One region of the Kitasatospora sp. NPDC001547 genome, then DNA from elsewhere that is predicted to be linked to it. Evidence: riboswitches for the same ligand, from Rfam matches in the RefSeq annotation. Region 1 holds a riboswitch; each other region holds the start of a gene.
The links. Region 1 has a riboswitch for S-adenosylmethionine ahead of ACFY0X_RS00815 (IclR family transcriptional regulator). Riboswitches for the same ligand answer to the same signal wherever they lie in the genome.
Positions count from the first base shown of each region.

Region 2: linked by a shared signal. The riboswitch ahead of thrC (threonine synthase) and the one ahead of ACFY0X_RS00815 (IclR family transcriptional regulator) in region 1 are both predicted to bind S-adenosylmethionine.
Region 3: linked by a shared signal. The riboswitch ahead of ACFY0X_RS04945 (aminotransferase class V-fold PLP-dependent enzyme) and the one ahead of ACFY0X_RS00815 (IclR family transcriptional regulator) in region 1 are both predicted to bind S-adenosylmethionine.

Region 1 is NZ_JBIAVL010000001.1:182,621-192,775, reverse strand. It holds gene ACFY0X_RS00830 (hypothetical protein) at 1-414, opposite strand, end outside; gene ACFY0X_RS00825 (hypothetical protein) at 297-950, opposite strand; gene ACFY0X_RS00820 (threonine/serine exporter family protein) at 1,151-2,404, shown strand; gene ACFY0X_RS00815 (IclR family transcriptional regulator) at 2,518-3,231, opposite strand; SAM riboswitch class I at 3,433-3,575, opposite strand; gene ACFY0X_RS00810 (hypothetical protein) at 3,722-4,150, opposite strand; gene ACFY0X_RS00805 (HEAT repeat domain-containing protein) at 4,377-5,048, shown strand; gene ACFY0X_RS00800 (MerR family transcriptional regulator) at 5,052-6,059, shown strand; gene ACFY0X_RS00795 (MFS transporter) at 6,166-7,374, shown strand; gene ACFY0X_RS00790 (hypothetical protein) at 7,601-8,434, opposite strand; gene ACFY0X_RS00785 (hypothetical protein) at 8,741-9,295, shown strand; gene ACFY0X_RS00780 (hypothetical protein) at 9,352-9,828, opposite strand; gene ACFY0X_RS00775 (cupin) at 10,146-10,155, opposite strand, start outside.
Region 2 is NZ_JBIAVL010000033.1:59,688-69,842, forward strand. It holds gene ACFY0X_RS34380 (hypothetical protein) at 1-893, opposite strand, end outside; gene ACFY0X_RS34385 (PadR family transcriptional regulator) at 890-1,273, opposite strand; gene ACFY0X_RS34390 (hypothetical protein) at 1,340-2,092, shown strand; gene ACFY0X_RS34395 (hypothetical protein) at 2,313-2,669, opposite strand; gene groL (chaperonin GroEL) at 2,784-4,406, opposite strand; gene ACFY0X_RS34405 (cold-shock protein) at 4,742-4,945, opposite strand; gene ACFY0X_RS34410 (MoaD/ThiS family protein) at 5,485-5,763, opposite strand; gene thrC (threonine synthase) at 5,790-7,070, opposite strand; SAM riboswitch class I at 7,087-7,222, opposite strand; gene ACFY0X_RS34420 (glucosyl-3-phosphoglycerate synthase) at 7,369-8,370, shown strand; gene ACFY0X_RS34425 (trehalose-6-phosphate synthase) at 8,409-9,875, shown strand; gene otsB (trehalose-phosphatase) at 9,862-10,155, opposite strand, start outside.
Region 3 is NZ_JBIAVL010000002.1:479,872-490,026, reverse strand. It holds gene ACFY0X_RS04970 (NlpC/P60 family protein) at 1-419, opposite strand, end outside; gene ACFY0X_RS04965 (NYN domain-containing protein) at 631-1,983, opposite strand; gene ACFY0X_RS04960 (hypothetical protein) at 2,199-2,462, opposite strand; gene ACFY0X_RS04955 (rhomboid family intramembrane serine protease) at 2,663-3,490, shown strand; gene ACFY0X_RS04950 (Lrp/AsnC family transcriptional regulator) at 3,487-3,768, shown strand; gene ACFY0X_RS04945 (aminotransferase class V-fold PLP-dependent enzyme) at 3,772-5,136, opposite strand; SAM riboswitch class IV at 5,188-5,306, opposite strand; gene trpD (anthranilate phosphoribosyltransferase) at 5,416-6,492, opposite strand; gene ACFY0X_RS04935 (hypothetical protein) at 6,610-7,035, opposite strand; gene ACFY0X_RS04930 (heme-copper oxidase subunit III) at 7,432-8,052, shown strand; gene ACFY0X_RS04925 (c-type cytochrome) at 8,240-9,049, shown strand; gene ACFY0X_RS04920 (Rieske 2Fe-2S domain-containing protein) at 9,058-10,110, shown strand; gene ACFY0X_RS04915 (cytochrome bc complex cytochrome b subunit) at 10,107-10,155, shown strand, end outside.

The sequences.
Region 1 (10,155 bases):
GGCGGCGACGCTGAACAGCCGGTGGGCCCACCCGTCGGGGGCGAGCCGGCGCACCGCCTCGACGAGCGGCCTCGGCGGGTTGCGCCAGCCCTGGTAGGGCGTGAGGTCGCCGTCGATCCGGTAGTCGTCCGGCAGGCCGCAGTCGTCGAGCACCCGCGCGTAGAGCGGCGACGAGGCGGGGTCGACGCCCATGAGCAGCGCGCCGACCAGGTCCGCCAGCACGCCGTCCGCCGCGGCGATCACCGTCCCCGTCCGCAGCGGTCTGCCGACCTGCGATCCGGCGCAGCCGTGGCTGCTCACCACGGCGTCGACGAGGTGGAAGTCCGGCGGGTGGGTGCGCAGCAGGTCCACGACGACCTCGGCACCGTCGCGCCGGGCGCGGTAGTGGTGGTGCTTGTCGTCCTGCGGGAGCACGCCGAACAGGTTGGCCAGGCACAGCGCGTAGCCGAACTCCGATGGGTGCTGTTCTTCGCGATGTTGATCCGGAAGCCCGCCTCCAGCCAGCCGCGCGCCATCCCGCTGCCGTGCAGCACCGAGGAGTCGGGGAACCCGGCCGGTTCGACGTCCTCCGCCAGGTCCACGACGCGGTAGGCGTTGCCCTGCGGGGTGCGCCCCGTGTAGCCGAGCCGGCGGCAGGCTTCGGGGAGCCCGGGGCCGGCCAGCCAGGTGTCCGGGCCGCAGCGGGCGGCGCCGACGGTGACGTCCCGGTAGCCGCGGTCGTGCAGCAGGTCGATCAGGTGCTCCACCAGGGCGGCGTCGACGGCCGTCGCCGGATCGCCGTACCCGGAGGCGCCCGGTGCCAGCAGCACCGCGACCGTCCCCGGCTCGCCGTGCGCCCGCTCGGCGAGCCGTTCCCAGAGACCGGCCCGGGCGACCGCCTCGGCGAGCAGGTCGGCGGCGGAGAGCGGTCGGACCCGGGTGGAGCGGGCCACGGCGGCGACGACGGTCACATCTCCCCCAACGCCGGAGGACGGTCTTCCCGCGTGCGGTCGAACCGTCACGGATTCACCGGAAGGCATCCCGAAACAGGTCCAGGCGATGCTACTGCCCGGAGCCGGGAGGCCGGGTGGGACACGCGCTCGACCGGTCCATGACCGAACAGACCGGGGCAGAGTCGGTCCGAACCGGGCAGGGTGGGACGATATCCGCCATGTCTAGCAAGTCTCCGTCGGCCCGGGTCCTCGACGCCCCGCCCGAGCCGCTCCACCGTCTGCTCCTCGACTTGGGCGAGGCCCTGCTCGGCGGTGGCCTGCCCGTCCACGACGTCGAGGAGGAACTCCGTGGGCTGGCACGGGCGTCGGGGGCTCCGGAGGCGCGGGTCGCCGCGCTGACCAACGGGCTGTTCGTCTCGCTCGGCCCGGACGGGGCCACCAGGTTCCAGCCGGTCGGCGGTGCGCTGCGGTTCGAGCAGACGGCCGACGTCCTCCACCTGGTGCACCGGCTGCGGGCGGGCGAGCTCGACGGGCCCCGGGCGCTCGCCGAGCTGGACCGGATCCGGCGGGCGCCGGCCCGCTGGCCCGCGTGGGTGGCGGACCTCGGGGCGCTGCCGGTCGGCGTGGGGGTCTGCCTCTTCCTCCAGCCGGTGGCGGCGAACGTCCTGGCGGCCGGGCTCGGCTCGCTGATCGTGGTGGGGCTGACCGTGCTCGCCCGGCGGTTCCCGTACCTGCGGCCGCTGCTGCCCGTCACGGCCGGGTTCCTGGTCGCCCTGCTGGTCCTGGGGCTCGCGCGGGCGTCGCTGCTGGACGGCCCGCTGCGGACCATCGTGGCCACCCTGGCGATCCTGCTGCCGGGCGGGCTGCTGGTCACCGGGCTGTCCGAGATCGCCGCGGGCGCGGCCAGCGCGGGCACCGCCCGGCTGGTGTCCGGCGCGGTCCAGCTGGCGCTCTTCCTCGCCGGGGTGGCCGCTGCCGCGACGGCGATCGGCATGCCGGCCACCGCGCTGGCCAACGTCCAGGTCGCCCAGCCCAGCTGGTGGGTGATCGCGCTGGGCCTGGCGATCGCGGTGGCCGGCGTGGTGGTCAACGTCCACACGCCGCCCTCGACCATCCCGTGGATCGTCGCCGTGATCGCGGTCAGCGCCACCGCCCAGGTGGCGGTGGGGTCGGCGCACGGCGCGGCGATCGGCGGCCTGGCCGGGGCGGTCGCCGCCGCGGTCGCGGCCACCCTGGTGCACTGGCTGCCGGGCGGGCCGCTCTGGCAGGTGCTCTACCTCCCGGCGTTCTGGATCGTGGTGCCGGGCTCCTTCGGCCTGTTGAACACCGCGCAGATCGAGGTCGGCAACGGCGCCCAGTCGGTCCTGGCGGCCGTCTCGGCGGTGTTCGGAGTGTCGATCGGCACGCTGATCGGCGCCGTGATCAGCCGGATCCCCCGTCCCTGCCGCGCCGGGCTGCTGTCCCGAGCCTGAGCCGTCCCGCCGGGACCGGGCCTCAGCCCTCCCGCCGGGACCGGGCCGGAGCCTCGACCCGGGAACCGGGCCCTGGGGCGCGCGGAGGTGCGCCCCAGGGCCCGGAGCTCTTCTCAGGGGTGGCGCAGGGCCTCGGTGAGGCGGTGGGCCGCCTCGACGACGGCCTGGGAGAGGGTGGCGCCGGGATGCCGGGTGAGGCGTTCGACCGGCCCGGACACCGAGACCGCGGCCACCACCCGGTTGGACTGGCCGCGCACGGGCGCGGAGACCGAGGCCACCCCGAGCTCGCGCTCGCCCACGGACTGGGCCCAGCCGCGCCGCCGTACGCCGCTCAGGGCCGTGGCGGTGAAGCGGGCGCCCTGCAGACCGCGGTGGAGGCGCTCGGGCTCCTCCCAGGCGAGCAGGATCTGGGCCGCGGAGCCGACCTTCATGGGGAGCGTGATGCCCACCGGCACGGTGTCGCGCAGGCCGGAGAGCCGCTCGGCGGCGGCCACGCAGATCCGCACCTCGCCCTGCCGGCGGTAGAGCTGGGCGCTCTCGCCGGTGACGTCCCGCAGGTGGGTGAGCACCGAGCCGGCCGCGGCCAGCAGCCGGTCCTCGCCGGCGGCCGCCGAGAGCTCGCCGAGCCGGGGGCCGAGCATGAACCGGCCCTGCATGTCCCGGCTGACCAGGCGGTGGTGTTCGAGCGCGACGGCCAGGCGGTGGGCGGTGGGCCGCGCCATGCCGGTGGCGGCGACCAGGCCGCCCAGCGTGACGGGGCCGGCCTCCAGGATGCCGAGGATCGAGGTGACCTTGTCGAGCACGCCGACGCCGCTCGTGTTCTCCATGGGTGGGGTACTCCAGTCTCAGGGCCCGGGAGCAGCGGGTCGGCGCTGCTCACCGGTGGCTCCGGGTGGGGAGCCGGGGGGTGGTCAGCGAGGACGGGCCGGGGAAGTCGGCCGATTGCCTGCGCCGGGCACGAGACGGGTACGCGAAAGGGCCGGGGCGGGAAGCGCCCGGGCGAAGGACAGCACAGAGAGCACCGTGTCTCCTCATCTTTCCCGCGCCACAGTGGCGACAGGCCGGAGTTGGCACTGACCCCGGACGGCACGGCGCGTACTTCGGACGCCGGGTCGAACGGGGAGTTGCCGGGGCTTCGTAGGGCCGGTCCCTCCACCCCTCTGGATGATTCGCCAGGAACGATACAAGACTCCCCGGGGCGCTCGGCAAGCCCCCCGCCCACACGTGCGTCCGCCTGCCGGGCGACGGGCGTCCGGCAGGCGGCGGATCGGGCGGGCGAGGGGGGCGGGCGGACCGGGCGGAGGAGTGCGCTGCCGGTCAGGCTGGCCTGTCCACCCGTCCGACGCACAGCGCCCAGATGACCAGGGCGTCGACCGCGATCAGGACGATGGCCCAGACGGGGTAGTAGGGCAGCCAGAGGAAGTTGGCGAGCATGCCCAGCCCGGCGACGACGACGCCGACGACGCGGGCCCAGACGGCGCCGCTGAAGACCGCCACACCGGCCACCACCACGACGACGCCGAGGATGAGGTGGATCCATCCCCACCCCTCGGTGTTCATCGAGTACACGTAGCTGCGGGTGACGATCAGCAGACCGTCCTTGCGGACGGCCGCGGCCCCCTGGAAGACCGCCATCATGCCGGCCGTGATCAGCATGACCCCCGCGAAGACGGTCCACCCGCTCGCGTGGGGGTACCGCTCGGGGCCCCTGGCGACGGGGCCGGCTCCGGTAGCACTACTGGCCATGACATGGGCTCCTTCGGTGGCAGCCGCCTCGCGGACACGGGGAGACGGGGGGAGGGCAGCCGGGCGGCGGTGCTCCGGGAGCGCGGGGACGTGCACCCGCGTCGGCGGAGCCCCGTATTCACGGTAAGACCGGACTCCCCATCCCGCCGCCGTGGGCCGCGTGCCCGGGTCCGCTTGACCTTGTCACGGTGGCAAGCCCTTCACTGTGGCCCAGGAGGTGGTCCTGATGACCAGGGCGGAAGAGGACACGGACACGGTGCGGGCGCTCCGGGGGCTGGCGCACGACGACCCGTCGGTGCGGCTGCGGGCGGCGCTGGCCGTCGGCACGAGCCCGCGGCCGGGGCTCGTCGGCGGGCTCGTCGAGCGGTGCGCGGTCGAACCCGAGTTCCTCGTACGGGAGATGCTCACCTGGGCGCTCACCCGGTACGAGGCGGCGGTGACCGTCCCGCTGCTGCTCGGCGAGGTCCGCTCGGAGCGCGCGCAGGCCCGGAGCCAGGCCCTGCACACGCTGTCCAAGATCGGGGACCGCCGGGCCTGGCCGGCGGTCACCCCGGCGCTGCTGGCCGACGCCGACGAGGAGGTGGCCCGCAGCGCCTGGCGGGCCGCCGTCGTGCTGGTGCCCGAGGGTGGCGAACGCGAGCTGGCCGTAGGCTTGGCGGCTCAGCTCGGACGCGGCGGACACGAGACACGGCTGAGCCTGAGCCGGGCGCTGATCGGGCTCGGGGAGGTGGTGCTGCCGGTGCTGGCCACCGCGGCGACGGACCGCGACCCCCGGGTGCGCGCCCACGCGCTCGCCACGGAACGGCTGTGGCACGACCCGGACGCCGGCTTCGAGTCGGCGATCGAGGAGGCGAAGCGCACGGTGGCCCTCGGCGGGGGCGGCCGGGAGGGACGGTAGGCAGTGTTGATCGGCGACGTCGCGCGGAGGTCCGGGGTCAGCGCCCGCATGCTCCGGCACTACGAATCGCTCGGACTGGTGCGGCCGACGGAGCGCACCGACTCGGGTTACCGCCGGTACTCGGACGAGGACATCCGGCGGATCTTCCACATCGAGAGCCTGCGGTCGCTGGGCCTGTCGCTGCGCGACGTCGGGCGGGCCCTCGACGATCCCGGCTTCGCGCCCGCGGAGCTCGTCGACGACCTGATCCGCCGGACCCGCGAGCGCATCGCGGCGGAGACGGAGCTGCTCACCCGGCTGCGCCGGATCGACGCCGCGGAACCCGCCGGCTGGGAGGAGGCCCTCCGGGTCGTCGCGCTGCTCCAGGGCCTGGAGTCGAAGAGCCCGGGGGCCCGCCAGCGCGCGGCCCTGTCCGTCGGCGAGGCCGTCCCGGTGCCGGCGGAGGCGCTGGTCGAGGCCGTCCTGGGCGAGTCGGACCCGCACGTCGCCGGTGCCCTCCGCTGGGCGCTGGCGCAGGCCGGCGAGGACGGCGCGGCCCTGCTCGCGGAGGGCCTGCGGGCACCCGCGGCCGAGGTGCGCGAACGGGCCGTCCGCTGCCTCGCCGAGCTGCCGGACGGTACGGCGACCGCGCTGCTGCGGGACGCCCTCGGCAGCCCCGACGCCGTGGTCCGCGGGTACGCGGCCCTGGCGCTCGGGGCCCGGGGCGTGGCGGAGGCCGTGCCGACGCTCATCGGCATGGTCGTCGAGGCAGTGAACGACGCCGACGCGGCCGACGCGCTGGGCGCGCTGGCGGGCGACCCGGCGCTGGCGGAGCGGATCGCCACCGGTCTGGTCGACCGCCTCGCCCACGACGCCGTCGGACCGGACGCCCGCCGGCGGCTGACCCAGGCGCTCGCGGAGGTCCCGGGGAGCACGACGTCCCGCGCCCTGGAGGAGCTGTCGCGGGACGAGGACCGTGCGGTCTCGCTCACCGCGACGTACATTCTCAAGCTGCGCGACGACACGCGGTAGTCCGTACCGCGGCCGGGGTGGGTTCCAGAGGGGCGGGTTCGATCGTGGTGGGGGTGGCGTGACAGGGGCCGGGCGGTTCCGTCGGCAGCGGCGGTTGTTCCTCTCGGTGGCGATCGACACGTTCGGCTCCGGCGTCTTCCTGCCGCTGTCGCTGCTGTACTTCGTCACCGTCCAGCACTTCCCGGCGGCCGCCGCGGGCACGGCCGTGACGGTCGGCTCGCTCGCGTCCTTCGCCGTCGTGCCGCTCTGCGGACGGCTCGTCCAGGCCCTCGGGCCCAAGTCCTGCCTGCTCGTCAGCAACGTCCTGACCGCGCTCGGGTACGGCCTGTTCTTCGCGGCGGACGAGCTGCCCGCCGTGGCGGCCGTCACCTTCCTGGTGACCGCCGCCGACCGGCTCTACGGCGCCGCCTGGCCGACGCTGGTCGCGCGGTTCGCGAAGCCGGCCGAGCTCACCGAGTGGTTCTCCGCGGTCACCGTGCTCAAGACCACCTCGCTGGGGGTCGGCACGCTGGGGGCGACCGCCCTGATGGCGCTCGCCGGCGGGCACGGCCTGCAGGCCGCGCTCGCCCTGAACAGCGCCAGCTCCCTGCTCGCCGCCGTCCTCCTGCTGGGGGTCGCCGTGCCGGCCGCCGAGCGGCCCGGGCCCAGGGCGGCGAGGTCCAACGCCCGGGCGGCACTCGCGGACCGGCCCTTCCTGTCGCTGGTGGCATCCCAGACACTGCTGTCGGCGGCCTGGCTGATCCCGACGGTCGCCTTCCCCGTCTACCTGGTCGAGACGCTCCACCAGGCCGCCTACTGGCCGACCGTCGTGGTCGCCGTCCGCTACGCCACCGCCACCACCCTGCAGATGCGGATCAGCCGACGGCTGTCCGGCTGGACCAGGTCACGGGTGCTGGGCCTGTCGATCGGCGCGGCGGCCTGCGCCATCGCCCTGACCGCGACCGTCTCCAGCGCCCCGCACGCCCTCCAGGGGCCGCTCGCCGTCCTCGTGGCCGTGGTGCTGGCGCTGGCCGAGCTGGCCTCGAAGCCGACCGCGGCCGCGGCGGCGGTCGGCTTGGCGCCCAAGGGCGACGAAGGCCCGTACATGTCCGTGTTCCAGCTGACCTGGACGGTGTCCTACGCGGTCGGCCCGGCCGTCATCGGCGTGGGCCTGCAGAACCCCCCGCTGCTCTGGGCCGCCCTGGCGCTCTGCGTGGCGGCCAGCGCCCTCGCCCACCGCCTCCGAACGCCCCTGCGGCGCCCGCCGGTCGAGGCCGCCGCTGGTCAACTGCCGCACGGCGCGCCGGAACTGCGAGAGCAGGCCGAGGTACCATAGCCGTCGCCCCGGCGGCATCACCGACACCCCCGACCCACAGCCGCCTTGCGGCCGGAAGCCGGTCCCGCTCCGCCCGACTCGCCCCGGTCAACTGCCGCACGGCGTGCCGGAACTGCGGGAGCAGGCCGAGGTGCCGTAACCGCCGCCCCGGCGGCACCACCAACACCCCCGACCGACAACCGACTTGCGGCCGGAAGCCGGTCCCGCTCCGCCCGACTCCCGCCGGTCAGCGCCGGATCGGCGGCTGCTCGGCCGGTCCGTAGGCGCGCAGCTGGTACGGGAGCGCGGCCGGGCGGCGCCACTGGAGGTCGAGGCCGCAGGCGCCGAGGACGGCGCCGAAGGCGTGCCGCATCGCGTCCTGGACGGCGGTCCGGGCGCGGGCGGCCCGCTCGGCGGCGGGGGTGTCGCCCTCGGCCGCGGCGGCCAGGCGCCGGGAGGGGTTCCAGCGGAGGTCGGCGACGCCGGTGGTGTCGTCGCCGTCGTCGACGGGCCGGCACGGCGTGAGGGCGATGCCGGGCGCGTCCGGGTGGTCGGCGACCGGCAGCCCGGCCAGCGCGGCGGCGCGGCGCACCGCGTGGACGACGTCCGCGCCGATGCCGAGGTCCCGCGGGCCGGCCCCTGTCGGCGCGGGCACGGAGGCGTCCTGGCCGGTGGCCGGGGCGGGGCCGCCGGCCCGGCCGACCCTGGTCTCCCCGCCGAGCCGGCCGGCCACGACCTCGACGCCGAAGGCCGGCAGGAACTCCGCCAGCGCGTTCCGCATGGTGCTGTCGACGATCCGCCGGGCGGCGGCGGCCGGCTGCTCGGGCTGCTCCATGGCCGCGGCGGCCGCCAGCCGGGGCCCGGGCTCCCAGTGCAGGGCGATCAGGCCCGCGCAGTCGTCGGAGTCGTCGTACGGCCGGGCCGGGCGCAGCTGGACACCGGGCCCGTGTCCGCCGTACCCGACGGGCAGGCCGGCCAGGAGGAGCGCCTCGGTGACGCGGTCGGCGAGCAGCGGGTCGATCCGGGGCTCGCCGGGCGGCCGCTCCGTGCCCGTGTCCCGCCGTACGGCAGCCGTGTCCACACCGTCCTCCTCCGGGTCCCGGGCGGCGGCCGACCGCCTGCGCCCCGAGCGTACGGCGTCCCCGCACGCCCCGTCGGCGAATCCCGAAACCGGCCGCCCCCACCCTCCACCTACCGGACCGGGTCCGGCGGCGACCCGCCGGGAAGGAGCCCCGAACGGGCCGGGACCGGACCGAACTGCCGCCGACCGCCCGGGCGTTGCTTGCCGTGGCCGCCCGGCCCGGACCGGGGGCAGGCGAGACCGGGCGGCGGGGATGATCATCCGGGCGTAGGCTCTCGGCTGATCGCAGGGGCAGGAGAGGGAGACATGGGCCAGAAGATCATCCGGTTCTCGGACCTGACCGGCAAGCACGCGGAGAGCGACCGGGACCTGGTGCGGATCGTGGTGCTCCAGCACCCCGACCTGACGGACGGCCCGGTCGAGATCGACGCGCTCGCCGGGGAGTTGGGCGGGGTGCGGGAGCTGGCGCTCGACCTGGTCACCGTCGAACTGCACCACCCGGACCGCGCGGAGCCGCAGACGGTGGTGATGGAGGCCGGGACGTTCGACCGGCTGGCCTCGGCCGCGCCGATGGCCGAGGTGCTGCGCGGCGCCAGGCCGGCCGCCCGGGCCGCCGGCCACGGGGCGGCGGCCGCCACCCACCGGGAGCGGGTCGACTACGCCAGCCTGGAGCACGCCGGGCGGCCGCACAAGGGCCGCACCACCGACGCCGAGAAGCAGACCGTCCAGCGGCACCTGGACGAGATCAACGAGCGGCTCGCTGCCGAGGGCGTCCGCACGATCGACCTGGAGAACGTCGACCACGTCACCCGGTACGGCCTGGACACCCTGGCCCTGGAGACCGGGGTGATGCACGGCTGAGCGGCCGCTCCACCCGGGCCGCGGCGCCGCGCCGTCGGGGGCGGCGCCCGGCGCTCCTAGTCCAGCTGGGACAGCGCGTCGGAGACCAGCTTGGTGGCGAAGTCCTCGCCCTGGCCGGAGATCCGGTTGATGTACTCCGCGAGCAGCACCGCCGTGGCCTCCAGGGGGTTCATCTCCTCCTTCGTCCACGGCCCGTACTGGGCGCGCCACAGGTTGGGGCTCAGCCCGGTGCCGGCGGCGACGAGCAGGCCCGCCATCATGGGGACCACCTCGGGACGGAAGGTCCTCGGCATCATCCGCATGGTGGCCACCAGGCTGGGGACGGCGTGCTCGATCACGTCCTCCTCCTGCTGCTCGAAGGCCGAGCGCAGCCAGTTCATGTAGATGTAGACGAGCGTGCAGGCGCCGTCCACCAGCGCCTCGGCCTCCTCGGGGCCGAAGGACGCGGTGAGCTGGTCGACCATCCGCTGGTGCTCGGGGTCCGTCCCGGACTTGCCGTCGTAGACGGACTTGAGCCGGGAGTCGATCACCATGAGCGCTGCGCTCACATCGCCGACGGGAGCGTGTTGGGGGTCGCAGGACGACACGGGACTCCTCCTTGAGCGGCCACGGCCTGGACGGCCGGTCCGTTCGTAGGGTAGGCGACCGGTCGGACGGGGCCGGACGGATCCGTCCGGGAGCACCCCGCGGCGGCGGGTACGGCGGTGCCGCCCCGGGCCGGCCGGGGCGACACGGTGGCGGTGGGACGGGCCCTGTCCCCCGCTCCCGTCATCCGGCAACGGCGCCTCACACGTCAGGGCGAGGTACCGGCAGCCGAGTTGACGACCGCGGCGCGCGGGCGCGCCTCCCGTCAGCCTGCC
Region 2 (10,155 bases), on a different contig from region 1:
AGCAGCACCAGCACGGCCACCGTCGGCGCCGCCGCCGGCAGCAGGTGCGAGACCCCGCGGGACTCCCGCCAGATGTTGAACAGGCAGCCGGGCCCGGTCAGCACCAGCATCGCCACGCCCATGGCGGCCGGCACGACCCGCCCGCGCAGCCCGGCGAAGGTCAGCAGCAGCGGGGCGACCAGCATCACCACGAACCAGCCCAGGTCCCGCGGGAAGGTGGTGTCGTCCCAGCTCTGGGCCACCGCCAGCAGCCCGCCCACGGCCGCCGAGGCCAGCGCCAGGGCGCCCGTGCGCCAGGTCGGCCGGGGCAGCAGGTCGGTCGGCGCCGCGACCAGCAGCAGCGCGGCCACCACCAACGGCAGCGAGGCCATCCCGATGTAGCCGCTCCACCACAGGTCGAAGGACGAGTCCCAGGCGGCGGCCACCAGGTCGTACAGTCCGACCGCGCCCAGGATCAGCGCGCTGCCCCGCACCGCCGCCCACCGTCCGAGCAGCACCGCCACCAGGAGCAGCGCGGCGGCCACCGGCCGGGAGAACAGCTCGGCGTAGGCGCCGTAGGAGTCGTCCCAGGAGAGCCGGTTGGCGACCCGGTACGAGGTGGTCAGCCAGGCCAGCAGCATGGCGCCGGCCACCGCGCCGGCCAGCATCGGCGCGACCAGCGCCAGCAGCCGCCCGGCCGCCGAGGCGCCGGTCAGCCCGAGCCGCACCCGCAGCCCGTACACCGCCAGGCCGAGGACCTCCCGGGCCACCGCCAGCCGGCCGCCGGCCGCCGTGGTGTCGGCGAACACCTCGGCCAGCTCCTCGCCGCGCTCGCGGCGGTACCGCGCCGGGTAGAGCTGGAGTGCGGCCCGCAGCACCGCCGAGGGCGCCGCACCGATCGCGGGCGTGCTCATGAGAGGCCTCCCCCCGTCGCGGGCCGCCCCTGCGACCCGGTCCTTCCCGGCAGCATCGACCGGATCCTGGTCAGTCGGCGCTCGGCCTCGGTGGCGACCGCCCGCAGCCGCTCCGCCTCGGCGGCCAGCGCCGTCCGGCCGGCGTCGGTCAGCGCGTAGCTGCGCCGGGCGCGGCCGTCCACCACCTCCTCGGCGGCGACCTCGATCAGGCCCTGGCCCAGCAGCCGGTCGAGCGCCCCGTAGAGCGTGCCGGTGCGCATCTTGACCCGGCCGTCGGAGATCGCGGAGATCTCCTGGATGAGCGCGTAGCCGTGGCGCGGGGCGTCGGCCAGCGCGGTGAGCAGCAGCAGCGTGGGCTCCTGCATGGAGCGTTCTGTCATACGACTACATATATCGTCAACCTACCTATAGGTCCAGTGCCCGGCCCGACCGCCACAATGGTCGCCATGCCGACCGCCGAGCCCGACCGCGCCACCGCCACCGTCACCGCCACCGCCACCGCCACCGCCACCGCCACCGCTGAGCACGCCTCCGCCACCGCCGAGCACGCCCCGACCGCCGAGGGCCCGCTCACCGAGGAACTGCTCGCCGCCTGGACCGCCCTGCTGCACCGCTGCGGGGCCGCCGTCGACCCCGAGCCGTACGGCCGGGAGCTGCTGCGCCGCTGGTCGGAGCCGCAGCGCCGCTACCACACCGCCGCCCACCTGCGCGCGGTGCTGCGGCACGTCGACGAGCTGGCCGGGCACGCCGCCGACCCGGAGGCGGTCCGCCTCGCGGCCTGGTTCCACGACGCCGTCTACCGCCCCGACCGCACCGAGAACGAGGAGCGCAGCGCCGCCCTGGCCGTCCGCGCGCTGACCGCCGCCGGGCTGCCCGCCGAGCGGGTCGCCGAGGTCGAGCGCCTCGTGCTGCTCACCGTCGGCCACGACCCCGCCCCCGGCGACCGCAACGGCGAGGTGCTCTGCGACGCGGACCTGGCCGTCCTCGGCGGCACCCCCGAGGCCTACGCGGCGTACGCGGCCGCGGTCCGCGAGGAGTACGGCTTCGTCCCCGCGCCGGACTTCACGGCCGGCCGGGCCGCCGTCCTGCGCCGGCTGCTCGCCCTGCCCGCGCTCTACCGCACCCTCGCCGCCCGCGAGCGCCTCACGGCGCCCGCCCGCGCCAACCTGACGGCCGAGCTCCGGGAGCTGGCACCCTAGGGCGTGTCTGACAATTCCCGCCGGGTGCGCGACGCTCCCCCAGCCTTTGGCCGGGAGGTACCCCCAGGGCACAAGCGCACCTCGCCGCGTTGTCGTCGGTCGCCAATGGCCCCCAGCCTTCGGCCGGGAGGTGCCCCCACGTCAGTGGCCCCCTCCTCCGCCTTGCGATGCACGCACCCCAACGCCGCGCCCTGATCCGACGCGAATTGTCAGACGCGCCCTAGGCGAGCTTGCCGACCGGCGCCACCACCGCGCCCTGCTTGCCGCACACCCAGTGCGGATCCGGCCCCAGCTCGGGCTCCACGCTCAGCGCGTGCGGGTCCCCGTCGGCCGCGCAGTCGGCGCACAGCGGCCAGCGCCCGTACGCCTCCAGCAGTGCGTCCTGGACGTCCTGGGCGACCAGCCCGAGCACGTAGTCGGTGCCGTCCGGCCACTGCTCCAGCCACCAGCGGCGGTGGGTGACGGCCTGTTCCACCAGCGAGACGACGGCGGCGTCCGCCACGTCCCGCGCGGTGAGGTCGGCCAGGATCAGTGCCCGCGCGTTGTGCAGGGCGGTCTCGATGTCGTCGGCAGCCATCCGTCCATCCTCTCCCCAACTCCCCCGAACACCGAAACGCCGTGTGGGCGGCCCCCTGAAGGGAGCCGCCCACACGGACGTTGGAACCAGCCGATCCGATCGGAGCGATCAGGATCAGAAGTCCATGTCACCGCCCGGCATGCCGCCGCCGGCGGCCGCGGCGGCCTTCTCCGGCTTGTCGGCGATGACGGCCTCGGTGGTGAGGAACAGCGCCGCGATGGAGGCGGCGTTCTGCAGCGCGGAGCGGGTGACCTTGGCCGGGTCGATGATGCCCTCGGCGACCAGGTCGACGTACTCGTTGGTGGCGGCGTTCAGGCCGTGACCGGCGGGGAGGTTGCGCACCTTCTCCACCACGACGCCACCCTCCAGGCCGGCGTTGGTCGCGATCTGCTTGATCGGGGCCTCCAGCGCGACCTTGACGATGTTGGCACCGGTGGCCTCGTCGCCCTCCAGCTCCAGCTTGTCGAAGGCGACACCGGCCTGCAGCAGCGCGACGCCACCACCGGCGACGATGCCCTCCTCGACGGCGGCCTTCGCGTTGCGGACGGCGTCCTCGATGCGGTGCTTGCGCTCCTTGAGCTCCACCTCGGTGGCCGCGCCGGCCTTGATGACGGCCACGCCGCCGGCCAGCTTGGCGAGGCGCTCCTGGAGCTTCTCGCGGTCGTAGTCCGAGTCGCTGTTCTCGATCTCGGCGCGGATCTGGTTCACGCGGCCCGCGACCTGCTCGCTGTCGCCGCCACCGTCGACGATGGTGGTCTCGTCCTTGGTGATGACCACCTTGCGGGCGGTGCCCAGCAGGTCGATGCCGGCGTTCTCCAGCTTGAGGCCGACCTCCTCGGAGATCACGGTGCCACCGGTGAGGATGGCGATGTCGCCGAGCATGGCCTTGCGGCGGTCACCGAAGCCCGGGGCCTTGACGGCGACGGACTTGAAGGTGCCACGGATCTTGTTCACGACCAGGGTCGACAGGGCCTCGCCCTCGACGTCCTCGGCGATGATGACCAGCGGCTTACCGCTCTGCATGACCTTCTCCAGCAGCGGGAGCAGGTCCTTGACCGAGCCGATCTTGGAGTTGGCGATGAGGATGTACGGGTCCTCGAACGTCGCCTCCATGCGCTCCAGGTCGGTGGCGAAGTAGGCGGAGATGTAGCCCTTGTCGAAGCGCATGCCCTCGGTGAGCTCGAGCTCCAGACCGAAGGTGTTGCTCTCCTCGACGGTGATGACGCCTTCCTTGCCGACCTTGTCCATGGCCTCGGCGATCAGCTCGCCGATCTGGGTGTCGGCGGCGGAGATGGAGGCGGTGGAGGCGATCTGCTCCTTGGTCTCCACGTCCTTGGCCTGGGCCAGCAGCTGGTCGGAGACGGCCGCGACGGCCTTCTCGATGCCGCGCTTCAGGGCCATCGGGTTGGCGCCGGCGGCGACGTTGCGCAGACCCTCGCGAACCAGGGCCTGGGCGAGCACGGTGGCGGTGGTGGTGCCGTCACCCGCGACGTCGTCCGTCTTCTTGGCGACCTCCTTGACGAGCTCCGCACCGATCTTCTCGTACGGGTCCTCGAGCTCGATCTCCTTGGCGATGGAGACACCGTCGTTGGTGATCGTGGGGGCGCCCCACTTCTTCTCCAGCACGACGTTGCGGCCCTTGGGGCCGAGCGTGACCTTCACTGCGTCGGCGAGCTGGTTCATGCCACGCTCAAGGCCGCGGCGAGCTTCCTCATCAAAGGCGATGATCTTGGCCATCAGAAGTGGTCCTCCGGGACACGGTCGACTGCTCGGACCAAGGGGTGCCCGCGACGGACGGCCCTGGTGTGCGGGGGTCTTTTCCCCTACCGCTCCCGGGGGCCTCACCGACCCGGTCCGCTGTCACTCTCACGCTGTGAGTGCTAACGCCAATGATTAGCACTCCGGGTGGTCGAGTGCAAGCCCAATCGACGATCCGCGAGCCGCCGCCGGGGCCGCCCCCGGAGCCCGCCGGGAACGCCGACGGGCCCGTACGACACGCGTCGTACGGGCCCGTCGAGAAGCGAGTGGTCACCAGCCGTAGGGCCGCGCCGAGCTCCTGGGGTCGGAAGGCGTCAGCCCGCGGCGCGGACCATGTCCGCCTGCGGGCCCTTCTGTCCCTGGGAGATCTCGAACTCGACCCGCTGGCCCTCCTCGAGGGTGCGGTAGCCGTCCATCTGGATCGCGCTGTAGTGGACGAAGACGTCCGCACCACCGTCGACCGCGATGAAGCCGTAGCCCTTCTCCGCGTTGAACCACTTGACGGTGCCCTGAGCCATTCCGAACTCCCCTAGTGCTGTGCTGGGCCCTTCACGCGCCCGCAGGTCGCGGGCCCGGGTTGGTTGAAGGCCGGCCCGGGGAACCCCCCCTGGGCGCAGCCGTGCACGCCGCAACCCTCCGCGCACGGACGCCAGGCGGCCTCCGGTGAGCGGGTGATTGCGTCGACCGCCGCTGAATGTATCCGGACCGACGCCCTCTGCAACAGGGTCAACCGCCGGTAATTCCGGCAAGGCGCCGGGGGACAGTACGGGCCGAATCGGAATAATCTCGGCATTCCACGCCGGACATAGCGGACGAATTACTCAAATGTCCGCGGGAATTCTGACATCCGCCTGACATGTTTCACGGGCCGGTCCGGCGGGCCGGGCGCCCCCGGGCCGAGCACTGCGGGGGCCGAAAGGGAAACCTTGTTCCCAGCCGAGCGACACTCTACTCCGACTCGACCCGGAAATATTCCCGCAAGAATGCGAGCGGTCGCCCGCGCATACGGAGAGCGGAATTCCGTACGCGCGGGCGACCGCGGGTTCTCGCGAACGGCTCAGCAGCCGCCGGCCACCGCCGGGATGATCGAGATTCCGGCGCCTTCCCTGATCTCGGTCGCCAGACCCTCGGCGAAGCGCACGTCGTCGTCGTTCACGTAGACGTTCACGAAGCGGCGCAGCTTGCCGGTGTCGTCCAGGATGCGGGCCGAGATGCCGGCGTGGTTCTTCTCCAGGTCGGCGATGACCTCGGCCAGGGTGGCGCCCTCGGCGGTCACCTCGGCGGCGCCGCCGGTGTAGGTGCGCAGGATGGTGGGGATGCGGACGTTGGCGCTCATGACTCTCCTTGCGGGGGGCGGGTGGTTCAGGCGGACGCGAGGCCGGCGGCGCGGAACGAGTCCAGCGTCGGGCGGATGACGGCGGTCATCCCGGCGTCGGAGACGGCGTCCAGGGTCTTCAGGCCGTCGCCGGTGTTGATCGCGACGGTCTCCTTGGCCGGGTCCAGCTGTCCGGTCTCGACCAGCTTCTTCAGCACGCCGACGGTCACCCCGCCCGCGGTCTCGGCGAAGATCCCCTCGGTCCGCGCCAGCAGCCGGATCGCCGCCACGACCTCGGCGTCCGTGACGTCCTCGACCGCGCCGCCGGTGCGGCGGGCGATGTCCAGCACGTACGGGCCGTCGGCCGGGTTGCCGATCGCCAGCGACTTGGCGATGGTGTCCGGCTTGACCGGCTTGATCACGTCCCGGCCGGCCTTGAACGCGGCCGACACCGGCGAGCAGCCCTCGGCCTGGGCGCCGAAGACCTTGTACGGCCGGTCCTCGACCAGGCCGAGCCTGATCAGCTCCTGGAGCCCCTTGTCGATCTTCGTCAGCTGCGAGCCCGAGGCGATCGGGACCACGATCTGCTCCGGCAGCCGCCAGCCGAGCTGCTCGCAGATCTCGTACGCCAGCGTCTTGGAGCCCTCGCCGTAGTACGGCCGCAGGTTCACGTTGACGAAGCCCCAGCCCTCGCCGGCCGCGTCGCCGATCAGCTCCGAGCAGAAGCGGTTCACGTCGTCGTAGTTGCCCTCGATGCCAACCAGCTCGCCGCCGTACACCCCGGCCATGACGACCTTGCCCTGCTCCAGGTCGTGCGGGATGAACACGCAGGACCGGAACCCGGCCCGGGCCGCCGCCGCCCCCACCGCACCGGCCAGGTTGCCGGTGGAGGAGCAGGACAGCGTGGTGTACCCGAACGCCCGGGCCGCCTCGATCGCGCAGGCGACCACCCGGTCCTTGAACGAGTGGGTCGGGTTCCCGGAGTCGTCCTTGACGTGCAGCTGGGCGGTGAAACCGAGCTCCCGGCCCAGGTTGTCCGCCTTCACCAGCGGGGTCCACCCCGGGTTCAGGTTGGGCTTGGACGCCACGTCGGCCGGAACCGGCAGCAGCGGCGCGTACCGCCAGATGGAGGCCGGACCGGCCTCGATCCGCTTGCGCAGCTCCTCGGCGCCCTCGCTGCCGAACTCGTAGGCGATCTCCAGCGGGCCGAAGCACTCCAGGCACGCGAAGCTGGGGCCGAGCGGGAAGCGGGTGCCGCACTCGCGACAGGACAGCGCGGCGGCGGGGCCGAGGTCGACGGAAACGGGTGCGGCGGTGTCGATAGCCATGACGGCGAGGCCTCTCTCCTCATCTTCCCCGTGGCGCGGTCGCGACACGGGCCGGAATTGGCACCTGTCCCGCCGGGGCCTGTCGTCGACAGCCGCGCGAGAAGGTTGCCGGGACGTCAACGGGCCGTTCCCTCAGTCCCTCTGGATGAGCTTGTGAAATTGTGGTGGTACTCAGCGGCGACCCCGGTGTGCAAAGGTCCGACCGCTGTACGAAGACTGTATCCGAAGGCGTCAATCCTGAACGGGACCGTCCGCCAAGCGAGATGACATGTCCCACCGACCCGCCGAGGAGACCCCAGTGCCCGCCGAACCGACCCCCGAGCTCCTGCCGCAGGCGGCGTCCTGGCTGCGCCGCCGCTCCTGGAGCGCGGCCGACCGGCCGGTCCGCACCCTCCTCGACGCCAAGCGGCGCACCGGCCGCACCGTCAGCGTGGTCCTCCCCGCCCTGGACGAGGAGGCCACCGTCGGCGACATCGTCCGCACCGTCCGCCGCGAGCTGATGGAGCGCCTCCCGCTCGTCGACGAACTCGTCGTCGTGGACTCCGGCTCCACCGACGCCACCGCCGCCGTCGCCGCCGAGGCCGGCGCACGGGTGGAACACCGCGACCTGATCCTCCCCCGCCTGCCCGCCGTCCCCGGCAAGGGCGAGGTGCTCTGGCGCTCGCTGCTGGTCACCCACGGCGACATCGTCTGCTTCGTCGACGCCGACCTGCGCGAGTTCGACCCGGCCTTCGTCTCCGGCATCGTCGGCCCGCTGCTGACCGACGAGTCGATCCAGCTGGTCAAGGCCATGTACGACCGCCCGCTGGAGTCGGAGGGCGCCGTGCTGCCCGCCGGCGGCGGCCGGGTCACCGAACTCGTCGCCCGCCCCCTGCTCAACCTCCACTGGCCGGAGCTCGCCGGGTTCGTCCAACCCCTCGGCGGCGAGTACGCGGCCCGCCGCTCACTGCTCGAACGGCTGCCCTTCCCCACCGGGTACGGCGTCGAACTCGGCCTACTGGTCGACGCCCTGGATCTGGCCGGACTGGACGCCCTGGCCCAGGTGGACGTCGGCGTCCGGCACCACCGCCACCAGGACGGCCAGGCCCTCGGCCGGATGGCCGCCACCATCTACCGGACCGCCCTGGAGCGCCTCGACCGCACCCACCGCCTCAAGGCCTCCGCCGACCTCGTCCACCCCCACCTCACCCAGTTCACCCGCCACCCGGAGACCCGCGCGTTCACCGCCCACACCCACCCGGTGACCGCCCTGGAACGCCCCCCGATGCACACCGTCCCCGAATACGCGACCCGCCACTGACGGGTTTGCCACGCCGGGCCCCCGGCAACATGCCAACCATGGGCGATCTCACGACCAACCGTTCGAGCGCGACCGGCACCGCCTCCGTCCTGGTGGCATCCAACCGGGGACCGGTGTCCTTCAGCACCTCCGACGACGGCACACTGACCCTGCGCCGCGGCGGCGGCGGCCTGGTCTCCGGGCTGTCCGCCATCGAGGACCCGAACGCCGTCTGGGTCTGCGCCGCCCTCGGCGACCCCGACCGCAGAGCCGCCGCCGAGGCACCCCGCGGCCGCCTCGACCTGGCCGGCCACGAGGTCGGCGGCCAGGCCGTACGGATGCTGGACATCGACCCGCAGACCTTCGCCCGCGCCTACAACGGCGTCGCCAACTCCACCCTCTGGTTCGTCCACCACCTGCTCTACGCGACCCCGACCGCCCCCGCCTTCGACGCCGACTTCCGCACCGAATGGGCCGCCTACCAGGCCTACAACGGCGCGTTCGCCGAGGCGCTGGCCGCCGAAGCCGCGCCGGAGGCCGCGGTCCTCGTCCAGGACTACCACCTCTCGCTGGCCCCGGCCCTGCTCCGCGGAATCCGCCCCGACCTGCGGATCGGCCACTTCTCGCACACCCCGTGGGCCCCGCCCGAGTACTTCCGGCTGCTGCCCGACGACGTCGCCCGGGCCGTCCTCACCGGCATCCTGGGCGCCGACCGGGCCGGCTTCCTCACCGAACGCTGGGCCCGCGCCTTCGCCGCCTGCTGCGAGGACATCCTCGGGGCGACCGTCGACCACGACGCGCTCACCGTCACCCTCGACGGCCGCACCACCCACCTGGGCGTCCACGCCCTCGGCGCCGACGCCGACTTCCTGCGCGAGCGTGCCCACCGCCCCGACGTCGACGAACGGCTGGCCGCCCTCCGCGAGGCCGTCGGCGACCGCCGCACCATCGTCCGGGTCGACCGCACCGAGCTGAGCAAGAACATCGTCCGCGGCCTCCAGGCCTACCGGCACCTGCTCCGCACCCGGCCCGAGTGGCACGACCGGGTGGTGCACATCGCCTTCGCCTACCCGTCCCGCACCGACCTCGCCGAGTACCGCAGCTACACGGCCCAGGTCCGGGAGCTCGCCGAGGCCGTCAACGCCGAGTTCGCCACCCCCACCTGGCAGCCGGTGATCCTGCACGTGGACGACGACTTCCCGCGCTCCCTCGCCGCCTACCGCCTCGCCGACGTGGCGCTCGTCAACCCCATCCGCGACGGCATGAACCTGGTCGCCAAGGAGGTTCCGGTGGTCTCCGACAACGGCTGCGCCCTCGTCCTCTCCCGCGAGGCCGGCGCCCACGCCGAACTCGGGGACGACGCGCTCACCGTCAACCCGTACGACGTCATCGCCACCGCCGACGCCCTCCACGCCGGCCTCGGCATGAGCCAGGAGGAGCGCGCCGACCGCACCAAGCGCCTGGCGGCGGCGGCCACCGCGCTCCCCCCGCAGCAGTGGTTCCTGGACCAGCTCAACGCGCTGTGAGCGCCTCCCCCAGGGACTCCAGCAGCTCCACCACACCCTCCGGCCCGGCGACCACCAGGTCCGCCCGGTCGGCCAGCTCCCGCACCGGCGCGTCCCCCACCGCGCCGGCGCACACCAGCACCCCGGCCACACCCTCGCCGCGCAGCTCCTCCACCGCGGCGAACGCCGCCACGTCCCCCAGGTCGTCCCCGGCGTAGACCACCGAACGGGCCCCCCGCTCGCGCAGGAACCCGGTCAGCGCCGCCCCCTTGTCCACCCCCGGCGGCCGCAGCTCCAGCAC
Region 3 (10,155 bases), on a different contig from region 1:
TGACTGGTGCTGGCCTGCTGGACGGTCGAGGCCTTCTCCAGGTAGCCGGACGGGTCGGAGGAGAGCATCAGCTGGACGGACGGGTCGATGCCGCCGGCGCGGTACTGCTCGCCCGCCACCTCGGCGAGGCCGCCCTGGAGCTGGGTCATCTGCTCCTGGCCGCGGGCCACCTGGTCCTGCAGCTGGTCGGCCTGCTTGCGCAGCTGGTCCGCCCGCTCCTTGGCGCCGTTGTACTTCTCCGCCGCCTGCTCCTGCTCCTCCTGGAGCTGGTCGATCTGCGCCTTGACGTCCGTCTTGTCCGGCTGCGGCGCGGCGTGCGCGGCCACCTGGGCGGAGAGCGCGACCGCGGTCGCAGCGGCAGCGGTGAGCACGGAGACCCGCGCGCGGCTCGGCTGCTTGGGACGGCGGTGGGAGGCCAAAGGGACCGGCTCCTTCTTCCTACGGGCTCACCTGATGGGATGAGATTCCGGAAAATAGGTTTGACGCCAGACCCTAGTGAAGATCTACCCGTTTTGCTACTCCCCCGATGGCGTGAACCCCGGTCCCCACGCTGACTTCACGGGACCCCCACAACGCTCCGGACGAGCCGCTGACCAGCCGTCATGCGGTCCGGCCCGGGTCCGGCGCAGGTCAGGGCCGGGCCAGCCGGTTCAGCAGCAGCACCGACGCCACCGGGCGCGCGCCCGCCTTCCGCACGCCCTCCGCGACCTCCCGGTCGGTGGACACCACCACCACCGGGCGGCCCTGCGGCTCGGCCCGGACCAGACGGCGGATCAGCTCGTCGGCCGTCTCCCCGGTCCGGCTGAACCGCACCCGGACCCCGCGCGGCGGCGCCATGATCACAGGGACGTCCAGGTCCTGCCCGTCGAACACGCAGGTGACCTCCGCCTGGGTGCGCTGGGCCAGCATCGCCAGCCCGCCCAGCAGCCGGATCCGCTGCTGCTCCAGCGGCAGCGCCGGATAGCCGGTCTTGGTCACGTTGTAGCCGTCCACCACCAGGTGCACCTGGGGGATCGCCAGCAACTGGTCCAGCAGCGCCGGATCGTCCTCGGCCAGCCCGCGCCGGGCCACGTCGTGCGGCGAGGCCGCCCCCGGCACCACGGCCTCCACCAGGTCCGCCGGGCGGATCTGGGAGACCGGCAGCGCCAGCTCCCGCTGGAGCCCCTGCGCGGACTGCAGCACGGTGTCCAGCAGCAGCCGCAGCCGCATGTCCTCGACGCTGCGCCCCTCGCGGGCCGACCGGCGGCCCTGCTCGGCCGCGTTCTCCAGCTCGGAGACCCGGTGCCGCAGCCGGCGCGCCTCGGTCTCGGCCGCCCCGCGCTCGGCCGCGGACTGCGCCCGCAGGGCCTCCAGCTCGCCGGCCACCCGACGGGTCTCGGCCTGCGCCCGGCGGGTGTCGCTCTCCAGCGACCGCACCCTCTTGCGCAGCGACTCGGCCTCCTTGCGGACGCCGTCGGACTCGGCCCGCTGCCGGTCCAGGTCCGCCCGCGCGGCGGCCCGCACCTCGGCCAGCTCGGCCTGCAGCTTCTCCACCAGCCGGGCCGCCTCCGCGGCCGCGTCCTCGGCACCGGCCCGCTCGGCCTCCTCGCCGGCCTCGGCCACCAGCCGGCTCCAGCCCGCCGAACGCACCAGGTAGGCTGCGGCCGCGACGTCCATCGGATCGGCGGCACTCGGGACGCTGCCCGACTCCAGCGCCTTCACCAGGTCCGGCTGCCCCAGGCGCAGCCGCTCCGCTATCCGCAACCGGAAGGCCGGCTCCGCCTCCAGCGCCGCCGCCAGCGCGGTGGCCGCGTACTTGGCCCGTCGCGCCGGGGTGAACTTGACGTACTGACGCAGGCTCTGCGGGAGTTCGGCCGCCGGCAGCCCGCCGAGCGCGTCCGAGGCGAGCCCGACCACGCGTCGGCGCACGCCCTCGGGCAGCGGCCGGTCGAGCCGCTCGACGGCGTGCTCCGCCGCGGGCCCGGAGGAGTCGTTCGCCGCCACGGCCGCCTCGGCCGGGGCCTCGGCCGCAGCGGGCGGAAACCCCTGGGCTTCCCCGGGCTCCTTCGCTGCGTCCACCACGTCCTCGGCTCCGATCCTGGTCCAGCGGGGCACGGCCGCGGCCGCCCCCTGTCGTCACGCGCCGTGCGTCTTGTTCTGTATTGTCCCGTGCGGCGCGGACGGGTGCGCCGTGCACCCGCCCGCCGCGGCGACGGGGATCAGCCCTGCTCGGCGGGGGCCTGCGCCCCCTCGGCGCCCGGACGGGCCACCAGCTCGACCTGGTCCACCGCGTTGCACCAGCGGCAGCGCACCGACTCGACGGTCTCGCTCAGCACCTCGGTCTCCTCGACCTTGGACTCGCCGGCCAGGTCGAAGTGCAGGAACTCGGTCACCCGCGCGGTGCGGGTCACGTCGAAGCGGGTGAGGTTGCCGCACAGGGTGCAGCGCCAGCGCGTCTCGGCGGTCAGGGCGGGGACGGTCATCGGGGGTCCTCTCGGGTGGTCCCTGCGTGGGCTAGGCGCTCCCCCCGGAGCCCCGGCATCGGCGGCGGGAGGCGGGAATGCCCGCCCCAAGCCTATTGCCTGGGGCAACCATCGCGACCACCGGTCGCCCGAACACCGGGCTGGTCCACCTGCCGTAAACCGCCGTGTCACCCGCGCCGCCCGGAGGGATGCTTGGCCGCATGGCGCTCGCGGTCCCGGACCCCACCGCGGCCCGGGGCGGCCGCCCGGCGGCGACGGTCCCGGTGGTCAGCTACGCCCTGATCGCGCTCAACACCCTGGTCTTCCTGCTCGGCCCGGCCGCGGGCCTCAACCCGCTGTACGGCACCGGCCAGGCCCGGGTCTGCGCCGAGCAGCGGTACGAGCAGCGCTGGGGCGCGATCCCGGCCGAGGTGCTGGCCGGACGGCCGCTGACCGCCGGACAGCTGGCCGAGGCCCCCGACCCGGTGCCCGGCTGCCCGGCCGCGCCGACCCCGGGCAAGCACCCGGCCCTGTCAGTCCTCAGCGGGCTCTTCCTGCACGCCGGCTGGCTGCACCTGCTGGGGAACCTGCTCTTCCTCCAGGTCTTCGGCCCCACCGTCGAACGGCGGCTGGGCCGGGCCCGGTACGCCGTCTTCTACCTGGCCGCCGGCAGCCTGACCACGTACGGCTTCGCGCTCGCCGAGGCGCACTCGCCGAACTCCACCCGGGTGCTCATCGGGGCCTCCGGGGCGATCGCCGCCGCCCTCGGCGCCTACCTGCGCCTCCACCCCCGGGCCCGGGTGACCACCCTCGTCCCGCTGCTGCTCTTCCTGCCGTTGCGCTTCCCGGCCTGGCTGGTGCTCGGCCTCTGGTTCGCCCTGCAGTGGTGGTCGGTGCACTCGGCCGGGCCCGGGGTGGCGTACCTGGTCCACGTGATCGGCTTCTCCGCCGGGTTCCTCTACGCCTGCACCGTGGTCCGCCACCCCCCGCGACGACCCGGCGGACGCCCGATACGCTGGCGGCACCTCACAAAGGAGCCCGAACTGTGATCACCGCCATCGTCCTGATCAAGACCAGTGTCGACCGCATCCCGGAGATCGCCGAGTCCATCGCCGCCATCGACGGCGTGAGCGAGGTCTACTCGGTGACCGGGGGCTACAACCTGGTGGCGATGGTGCGGGTGCGCCGGCACGACGACCTGGCCGAGGTCATCCCGGGCCGGCTGAACAAGGTCCCGGGTGTCGCCCACACCGAGACCCAGATCGCCTTCCGCACCTACTCCCAGCACGACCTGGAGGCCGCCTTCGCCCTCGGCCTGGACGAGTAGCGCTCAGCCCTCGCGCTGAGTGTCCGCGACGCAGCGGCCGCCCTCGTTGCGGTAGTTCCAGGCCGCGCCGTCCGTGACCAGTTCCCGGACGGCGGTGAGGAAGCGGTCGACGTGCTCGTCCGGCGTCCCGGCGCCGAAGCTCACCCGGATCGCGTTCAGGCTGCGCTCGCCCGGCAGCGAGGGATCGGGCGCCCCGCACTCGGACGGGGCCACGTCCTCGTCCCCGAGCAGCGTGCGCACCAGCGGGTGGGCGCAGAACAGGCCGTCGCGCACCCCGATGCCGTACTCGGCGGACAGCGCGGCCGAGAAGTGCGAGCTGTTCCAGCCCCGGACGACGAAGGACAGCACGCCGACCCGCGCCGAGCCCTCCCCGAACAGGTTGAGCACCTTGACCTGCGGGATCGCGGCGAGGCCGGCGGTCAGGCGGGTGATCAGCTGCTGCTCGCGGGCCTCCAGCGCGTCGAAGCCGGCCTCGGTCAGCGCCCGGCAGGCCGAGGCGATCGCGTAGGCGCCGATGACGTTCGGCGAGCCGGCCTCGTGCCGCGCGGGCCCGGTGTGCCACTGCACGGCCACCGAGCCGTCGGCCTCCCGGGCCACCGTCCGGGTCGCCCCGCCGCCGGCCAGGTACGGCTCGGCCCCGTCCAGCCAGTCCGCCCGGCCGGCCAGCACCCCGGCGCCGAACGGCGCGTAGATCTTGTGGCCGGAGAAGGCGACCCAGTCGACGTCCAGCTCGCGCACCGAGACCCGGTGGTGCGGCGCCAGCTGGGCGGCGTCCAGCACCACCCGGGCGCCGTGCCGGTGCGCGGTCTCCGTCAGCTCGGCGACCGGCCACAGCTCGCCGGTGACGTTGGAGGCGCCGGTGACGCAGAGCAGCTTGGGGCCCTCGGGCGCCCCGGCGAGCGCGGCGTCCAGCGCGGCCACCGCCTCGGCCCGCGAGCGCGGCGCCCGCAGGTAGCTGACGTCCAGTCCGGCGTGCGCCCAGGGCAGCAGCGAGGCGTGGTGCTCGGTCTCGAAGGCGAACACCCGGGTGCCGGCCGGGACGGCGGCGGCCAGCAGGTTGAGCGAGTCGGTGGTGGCCCGGGTGAAGACCACCTGGTCGCCCTCGCGCAGGTCGAGGAACTCGCCGACAGTGCGGCGGCTCTGCTCGAACAGGTCGGTGGACAGCTGGGAGAGGTACCCGGCCCCGCGATGGACGCTGCCGTAGTACGGCGCGTAGGCGGCGACGTCGTCCCACACCCGCTGGAGCGCCGGCGAGCTGGCCGCGTAGTCGAGCGCCGCGTAGCCGACCTTCTCACCGCTGGCGAGCGGGACCTGGACGTCGGCGCCGAGGACCGGGAGCGGGGAGAGGACTTCGGTGACGAGGGACATGGGGATGCACTCCTTCGGGGGTAAGGGACCCCGGGAGTGCCAGTCGTCGGGTGTCCGCGCTTGTCGCACGGACGATCTGCCGTGGCGACCCGGTCCTCACCCAGGGCACCCCGCCACGGACGGAGGGTTGCCGGACAGCAAGCTGGGGCTTGGCGCTGTCACTCATGACCTGGCGAAGACTCTAGGCCGCGTCCAGCGGGCGGTCAAACGGGCATCCAGCATGCGGACAGCACCGGAGCCCGGGCCGGCGTACCCGGCCCGGGCTCCCCAACTGCCGTCTCAGATCCGGCTGGTGGCCTCCGACCAGCGCCGCAGCAGGTCCTGCGCGGCGCCCGAGTCGATCGCCTTCGCGGCCCGCTCCATGCCGGCCGCCAGCTGCTCGCCCAGCGGCGCGTCGCCGAGGTCCAGCGCGACCAGCGCGGCCGCCGTGTTCAGCAGGACGGCGTCCCGCACCGGCCCGTGCTCCCCCGCCAGCAGCCGCCGCGCGACCTCGGCGTTGTACGAGGCGTCCGCCCCGCGCAGCGCCTCGATGCCGACCAGCTCGATGCCGACGTCCCGCGGGTCGAAGGTGGTCTCGGTGACCACCCCGTCGCGCACCAGCCACACCTGCGAGGTGGTGGTGATGGTCAGCTCGTCCAGCCCGTCGTCGCCGCGGAAGACCAGCGCCGTCGCGCCCCGCCGGGCCAGCACCCCGGCGATCAGCCCGGCCAGCCGGGTGTCGAAGCAGCCGATGGCGTGCGCGGTGACCTTGGCCGGGTTGGTCAGCGGACCGAGGATGTTGAAGGCGGTCGGCACCCCGAGGTCGCGCCGGGCGGTGGCGGCGTGCCGCATCGAGGGGTGGAACTTCGCCGCGAAGCAGAAGGTGAGCCCGACCTCCTCGGCCACCTCGGCGACCCGCCGGGAGGAGAGGTCCAGCGCCACGCCGAGCTTCTCCAGCACGTCCGAGGAGCCGCTGGTCGAGGAGGCCGACCGGTTGCCGTGCTTGACCACCTTGGCGCCGGCGGCCGCCGCGACGATCGCCGACATGGTGGAGATGTTGACGGTCTTCGCCCGGTCCCCGCCGGTGCCGACGATGTCCACGGCCGGGCCGGGGATGTCCAGCGGCTCGGCGTGCTCGTACATCGCGTCGACCAGGCCGGCGATCTCCTCGACCGACTCGCCCTTGGCCCGCAGCGCGACCATGAACCCGGCCACCTGGACGGGGGACGCCTCGCCGCTCATGATCCGGTCCATCGCCCACGCGGTGGACGAGCGGTCGAGGTCCTCCCCCTGCAGCAGCGCCGACAGGATGTCCGGCCAGGTGCGGACCACCTGCGCGGGGTCGCTACCGCCGTTCGCAGGGTTCACGTTCACCATGGCTGACTCCAGCTGTTGTCGGTTCCCCGCTCCGGGGGGACGTCCGTACGGATGGAGCCAGCCTATCGAGCGAAGCGGTCGCTTCTAACCCCGTCTTTTCTAGTTGCCGGGCGGACTTCAGCGGACGGCCGGAGTCCGCTTCGCCACCCTCGCCCGCAGCAGGACGGCGGCCGCCTCGGCCAGCGCCACCGGGTCCACCGGGTGGGAGATGGCGGCGTCCGCCCGGCTCCAGGCGGCGAGCCAGGAGTCCTGCGGCCGGCCGATCAGCACCAGCACCGGCGGGCAGCCGTAGATCTCGTCCTTGAGCTGGCGCCCGAGGCCCAGCCCGCCGGCCGGGACGGCCTCGCCGTCCAGCACGCAGAGGTCCACTCCCCCCTTCTCCAGCGCCTTGAGCACCGCGGGGGTGGTCGCGCACTCCAGGTAGGACAGTTCCGGAAGATCCTCGGCGGGCCGGCGGCCGAGCGCCGTCAGCACCTGCTCACGGGTGTTGCGGTCGTCGCTGTAGACGAGGACGGTGAGCGTCTCATCGGTCGTGTACGCCATGGGCCCTGCTCCCTCAAGTGTGATCCGGACCACGTTCGCCTGATCCGGATGCTACTCCGGATCACCCGCCGCCGAGCCCCCCTCGCGCACGTTCCTCCCCGAACCGCCGCGCCCCGGGCTCACTCGCCCGGAGGACGGCCCGTCACCCGACCCCGCCCAGTCCACCCGTACGGCCGACCCGGCGCCCGCTCCCCTACCTCCTACGGCTACTCCGACCGGGCAACGACGCGCCGGGCAACGGGGTCGCGGGCCCCTCCGAGGAACCGTCAGAAAAGGGACACGCCGCTGCTCAGCCCCCGTCCGGACACCCCGTCGCCCCCCAAGCGGGCATACCGCACGCACCGGACACTCCGAGGGACACCCCCCGACGTGAAGACGGAATAAGGGACCGACATAATGTCCGTCGTGGCGACAGCAACAGCAGTAGAAACCGGGCACGCGCACGGATCGGTCAACCGGCCGAACATGGTCAGCGTCGGAACGATCGTCTGGCTCAGTTCCGAGTTGATGTTCTTCGCGGCCCTCTTCGCGATGTACTTCACGCTCCGCTCCGTCAAGGGGCCGGAGTTCTGGACCGAGAAGGCCCACGCCCTCAACGTGCCCTTCTCCTCGGTCAACACCACGATCCTGGTGCTCTCCTCGCTCACCTGCCAGCTCGGCGTGTTCGCTGCCGAGCGCGGTGACGTGAAGAAGCTCCGGGCGTGGTTCATCCTCACGTTCGCCATGGGCGCGGTCTTCATCGGCGGCCAGGTCTTCGAGTACACCGAGCTGGTCAAGAAGGACGGCCTCTCGCTGTCCTCCGACCCGTACGGCACGGTGTTCTACCTGACCACCGGCTTCCACGGGCTGCACGTGACGGGTGGTCTGATCGCCTTCCTGCTGGTCCTGGGACGGACGTACGCAGCCAAGCGCTTCACGCACGAGCAGGCCACCGCCGCGATCGTCGTGTCGTATTACTGGCACTTCGTCGACGTCGTGTGGATCGGCCTGTTCGCGACCATCTACCTGATCAAGTAACCAGCTGATCAGGTCGCTGGCCACCGGCTGCGGCCCCCGCCCTCACCGGCGACGGGCCGCTTCTGCCGGTGCCGACGCTCCCACCGACCGACCGCGCGCGCAGCCCTAGACAGGCAGCCTCGTGCCGGCCAGACCGGCCGCCGGGTGCACCCACCAGTCGACCAGATCCTGACACCGGGGTTATTCCGTGAAAAAGCTCTCCGCACGACGGCGCCACCCATTGGCGGCGCTGGTCGTCCTACTTCTCGCCCTGGCGGCAACCGGGGGGCTGTACGCCGCGTTCGCGCCCGCCGACAAGGCGCAGGCCGACGTCGCCGCGCAGTCGCTCGCGATCGATGAGGGCAAGAAGCTCTTCGCCGTGGGCTGCTCCTCCTGCCACGGCCTGAACGGCCAGGGCAGCAGTGACGGTCCGAGCCTGGTCGGCGTCGGCTCCGCCGCTGTCGACTTCCAGGTCGGCACCGGCCGCATGCCGGCCCAGCAGCCCGGCGCCCAGGTCCCGCGCAAGAAGAACATCTACACGCAGGCCGAGATCGACCAGCTCGCCGCCTACGTCGCCTCCCTCGGCCCCGGCCCGGTGACCCCGAAGGAGGAGCAGTTCACCTCGACCAACCCCGAGGACATCTCCAAGGGTGGCGAGCTGTTCCGCACCAACTGCGCCCAGTGCCACAACTTCGCCGGCCAGGGCGGTGCCCTGACCAAGGGCAAGTACGCCCCGTCGCTGGAGGGCGTGGACGCCAAGCACATCTACGAGGCCATGCAGACCGGCCCGCAGAACATGCCGTCGTTCCCGGACACCACCATGCCCGAGGAGCAGAAGAAGCAGATCGTGGCCTTCGTCCGCCACACCACCAACGATGAGCCCAACCCCGGCGGTCTCACCCTGGGCAGCCTCGGTCCGGTGACCGAGGGTCTGTTCGGCTGGATCTTCGGCCTCGGCACGCTCATCGCGGTCGCGATCTGGGTCGCCGCCCACACCACCAAGGCCAAGAAGTCATGAGCCACGACATGTCAGAAGAGAAGCTCCCGGAGCCGCACGGCTCCGCCGGCGAGGTGGCCGACCACGGCAGCCCGTTCGCCGACCCGGGCCTGCCGGCCCACGAGCCCCGGCGCACCGACATCGACGAGCGGGCCGCCCAGCGCGCCGAGCGCCAGGTCTCGCTAATGTTCGTGGTCTCGATGCTCGCCACCGTCGGCTTCATCGCCTCGTACGTGGCCATCGACCCGGACAAGATCGTCTACATCTTCCCGCTCGGTCACGTCAGCGCGCTGAACTTCGCGCTCGGCCTGACCCTGGGCGTCGCGCTGTTCATGATCGGCGCGGGCGCGGTCCACTGGGCCCGCACCCTGATGTCGGACGTCGAGATCCCGGCCGAGCGCCACCCGATCGAGGCCTCCGAGGAGGTCCGCGCCGACGTCATCGAGCAGTTCAAGACCGGTGCCGCCGAGTCCGGCTTCGGTCGCCGCAAGATGATCCGCAACACCCTGATCGGCTCCATGGCGCTGGTCCCGCTCTCCGGCGTGGTCCTGCTCCGTGACCTCGGCCCGCTGCCCGAGAAGAAGCTCAAGGAGACCGGCTGGAAGGAGGCGACCGAGGCCAAGCCGCTGCCGCTGGTCAACATGAACACCATGCAGCCGATGAAGCCCGAGGACATCGTCGTCGGCTCGCTCACCTTCGCCATGCCGGAGGGCCTGTCCACGCACGACGAGGACTTCCAGCAGCGGATCGCCAAGGACGCCCTGATGCTGGTCCGCATCGCGCCCGAGGACATCAAGGACGAGAAGTCCAAGGAGCTGGGCTTCGAGGGCATCCTCGCCTACTCCAAGATCTGCACCCACGTCGGCTGCCCGATCAGCCTGTACGAGCAGCAGACCCACCACGCGCTCTGCCCCTGCCACCAGTCGACCTTCGACCTGGCGGACGGCGCCCGCGTCATCTTCGGCCCGGCCGGCCACCCGCTGCCGCAGCTGAAGATCACCACTGACGAGAAGGGCAACCTGGTCGCCACCGGCGACTTCGCGGAGCCCGTCGGCCCGAGCTACTGGGAGCGTGCTCGATGAGTAGCGCGAGCAGCACCACGACCGGTGCCGCCAAGCCCTCCAGCA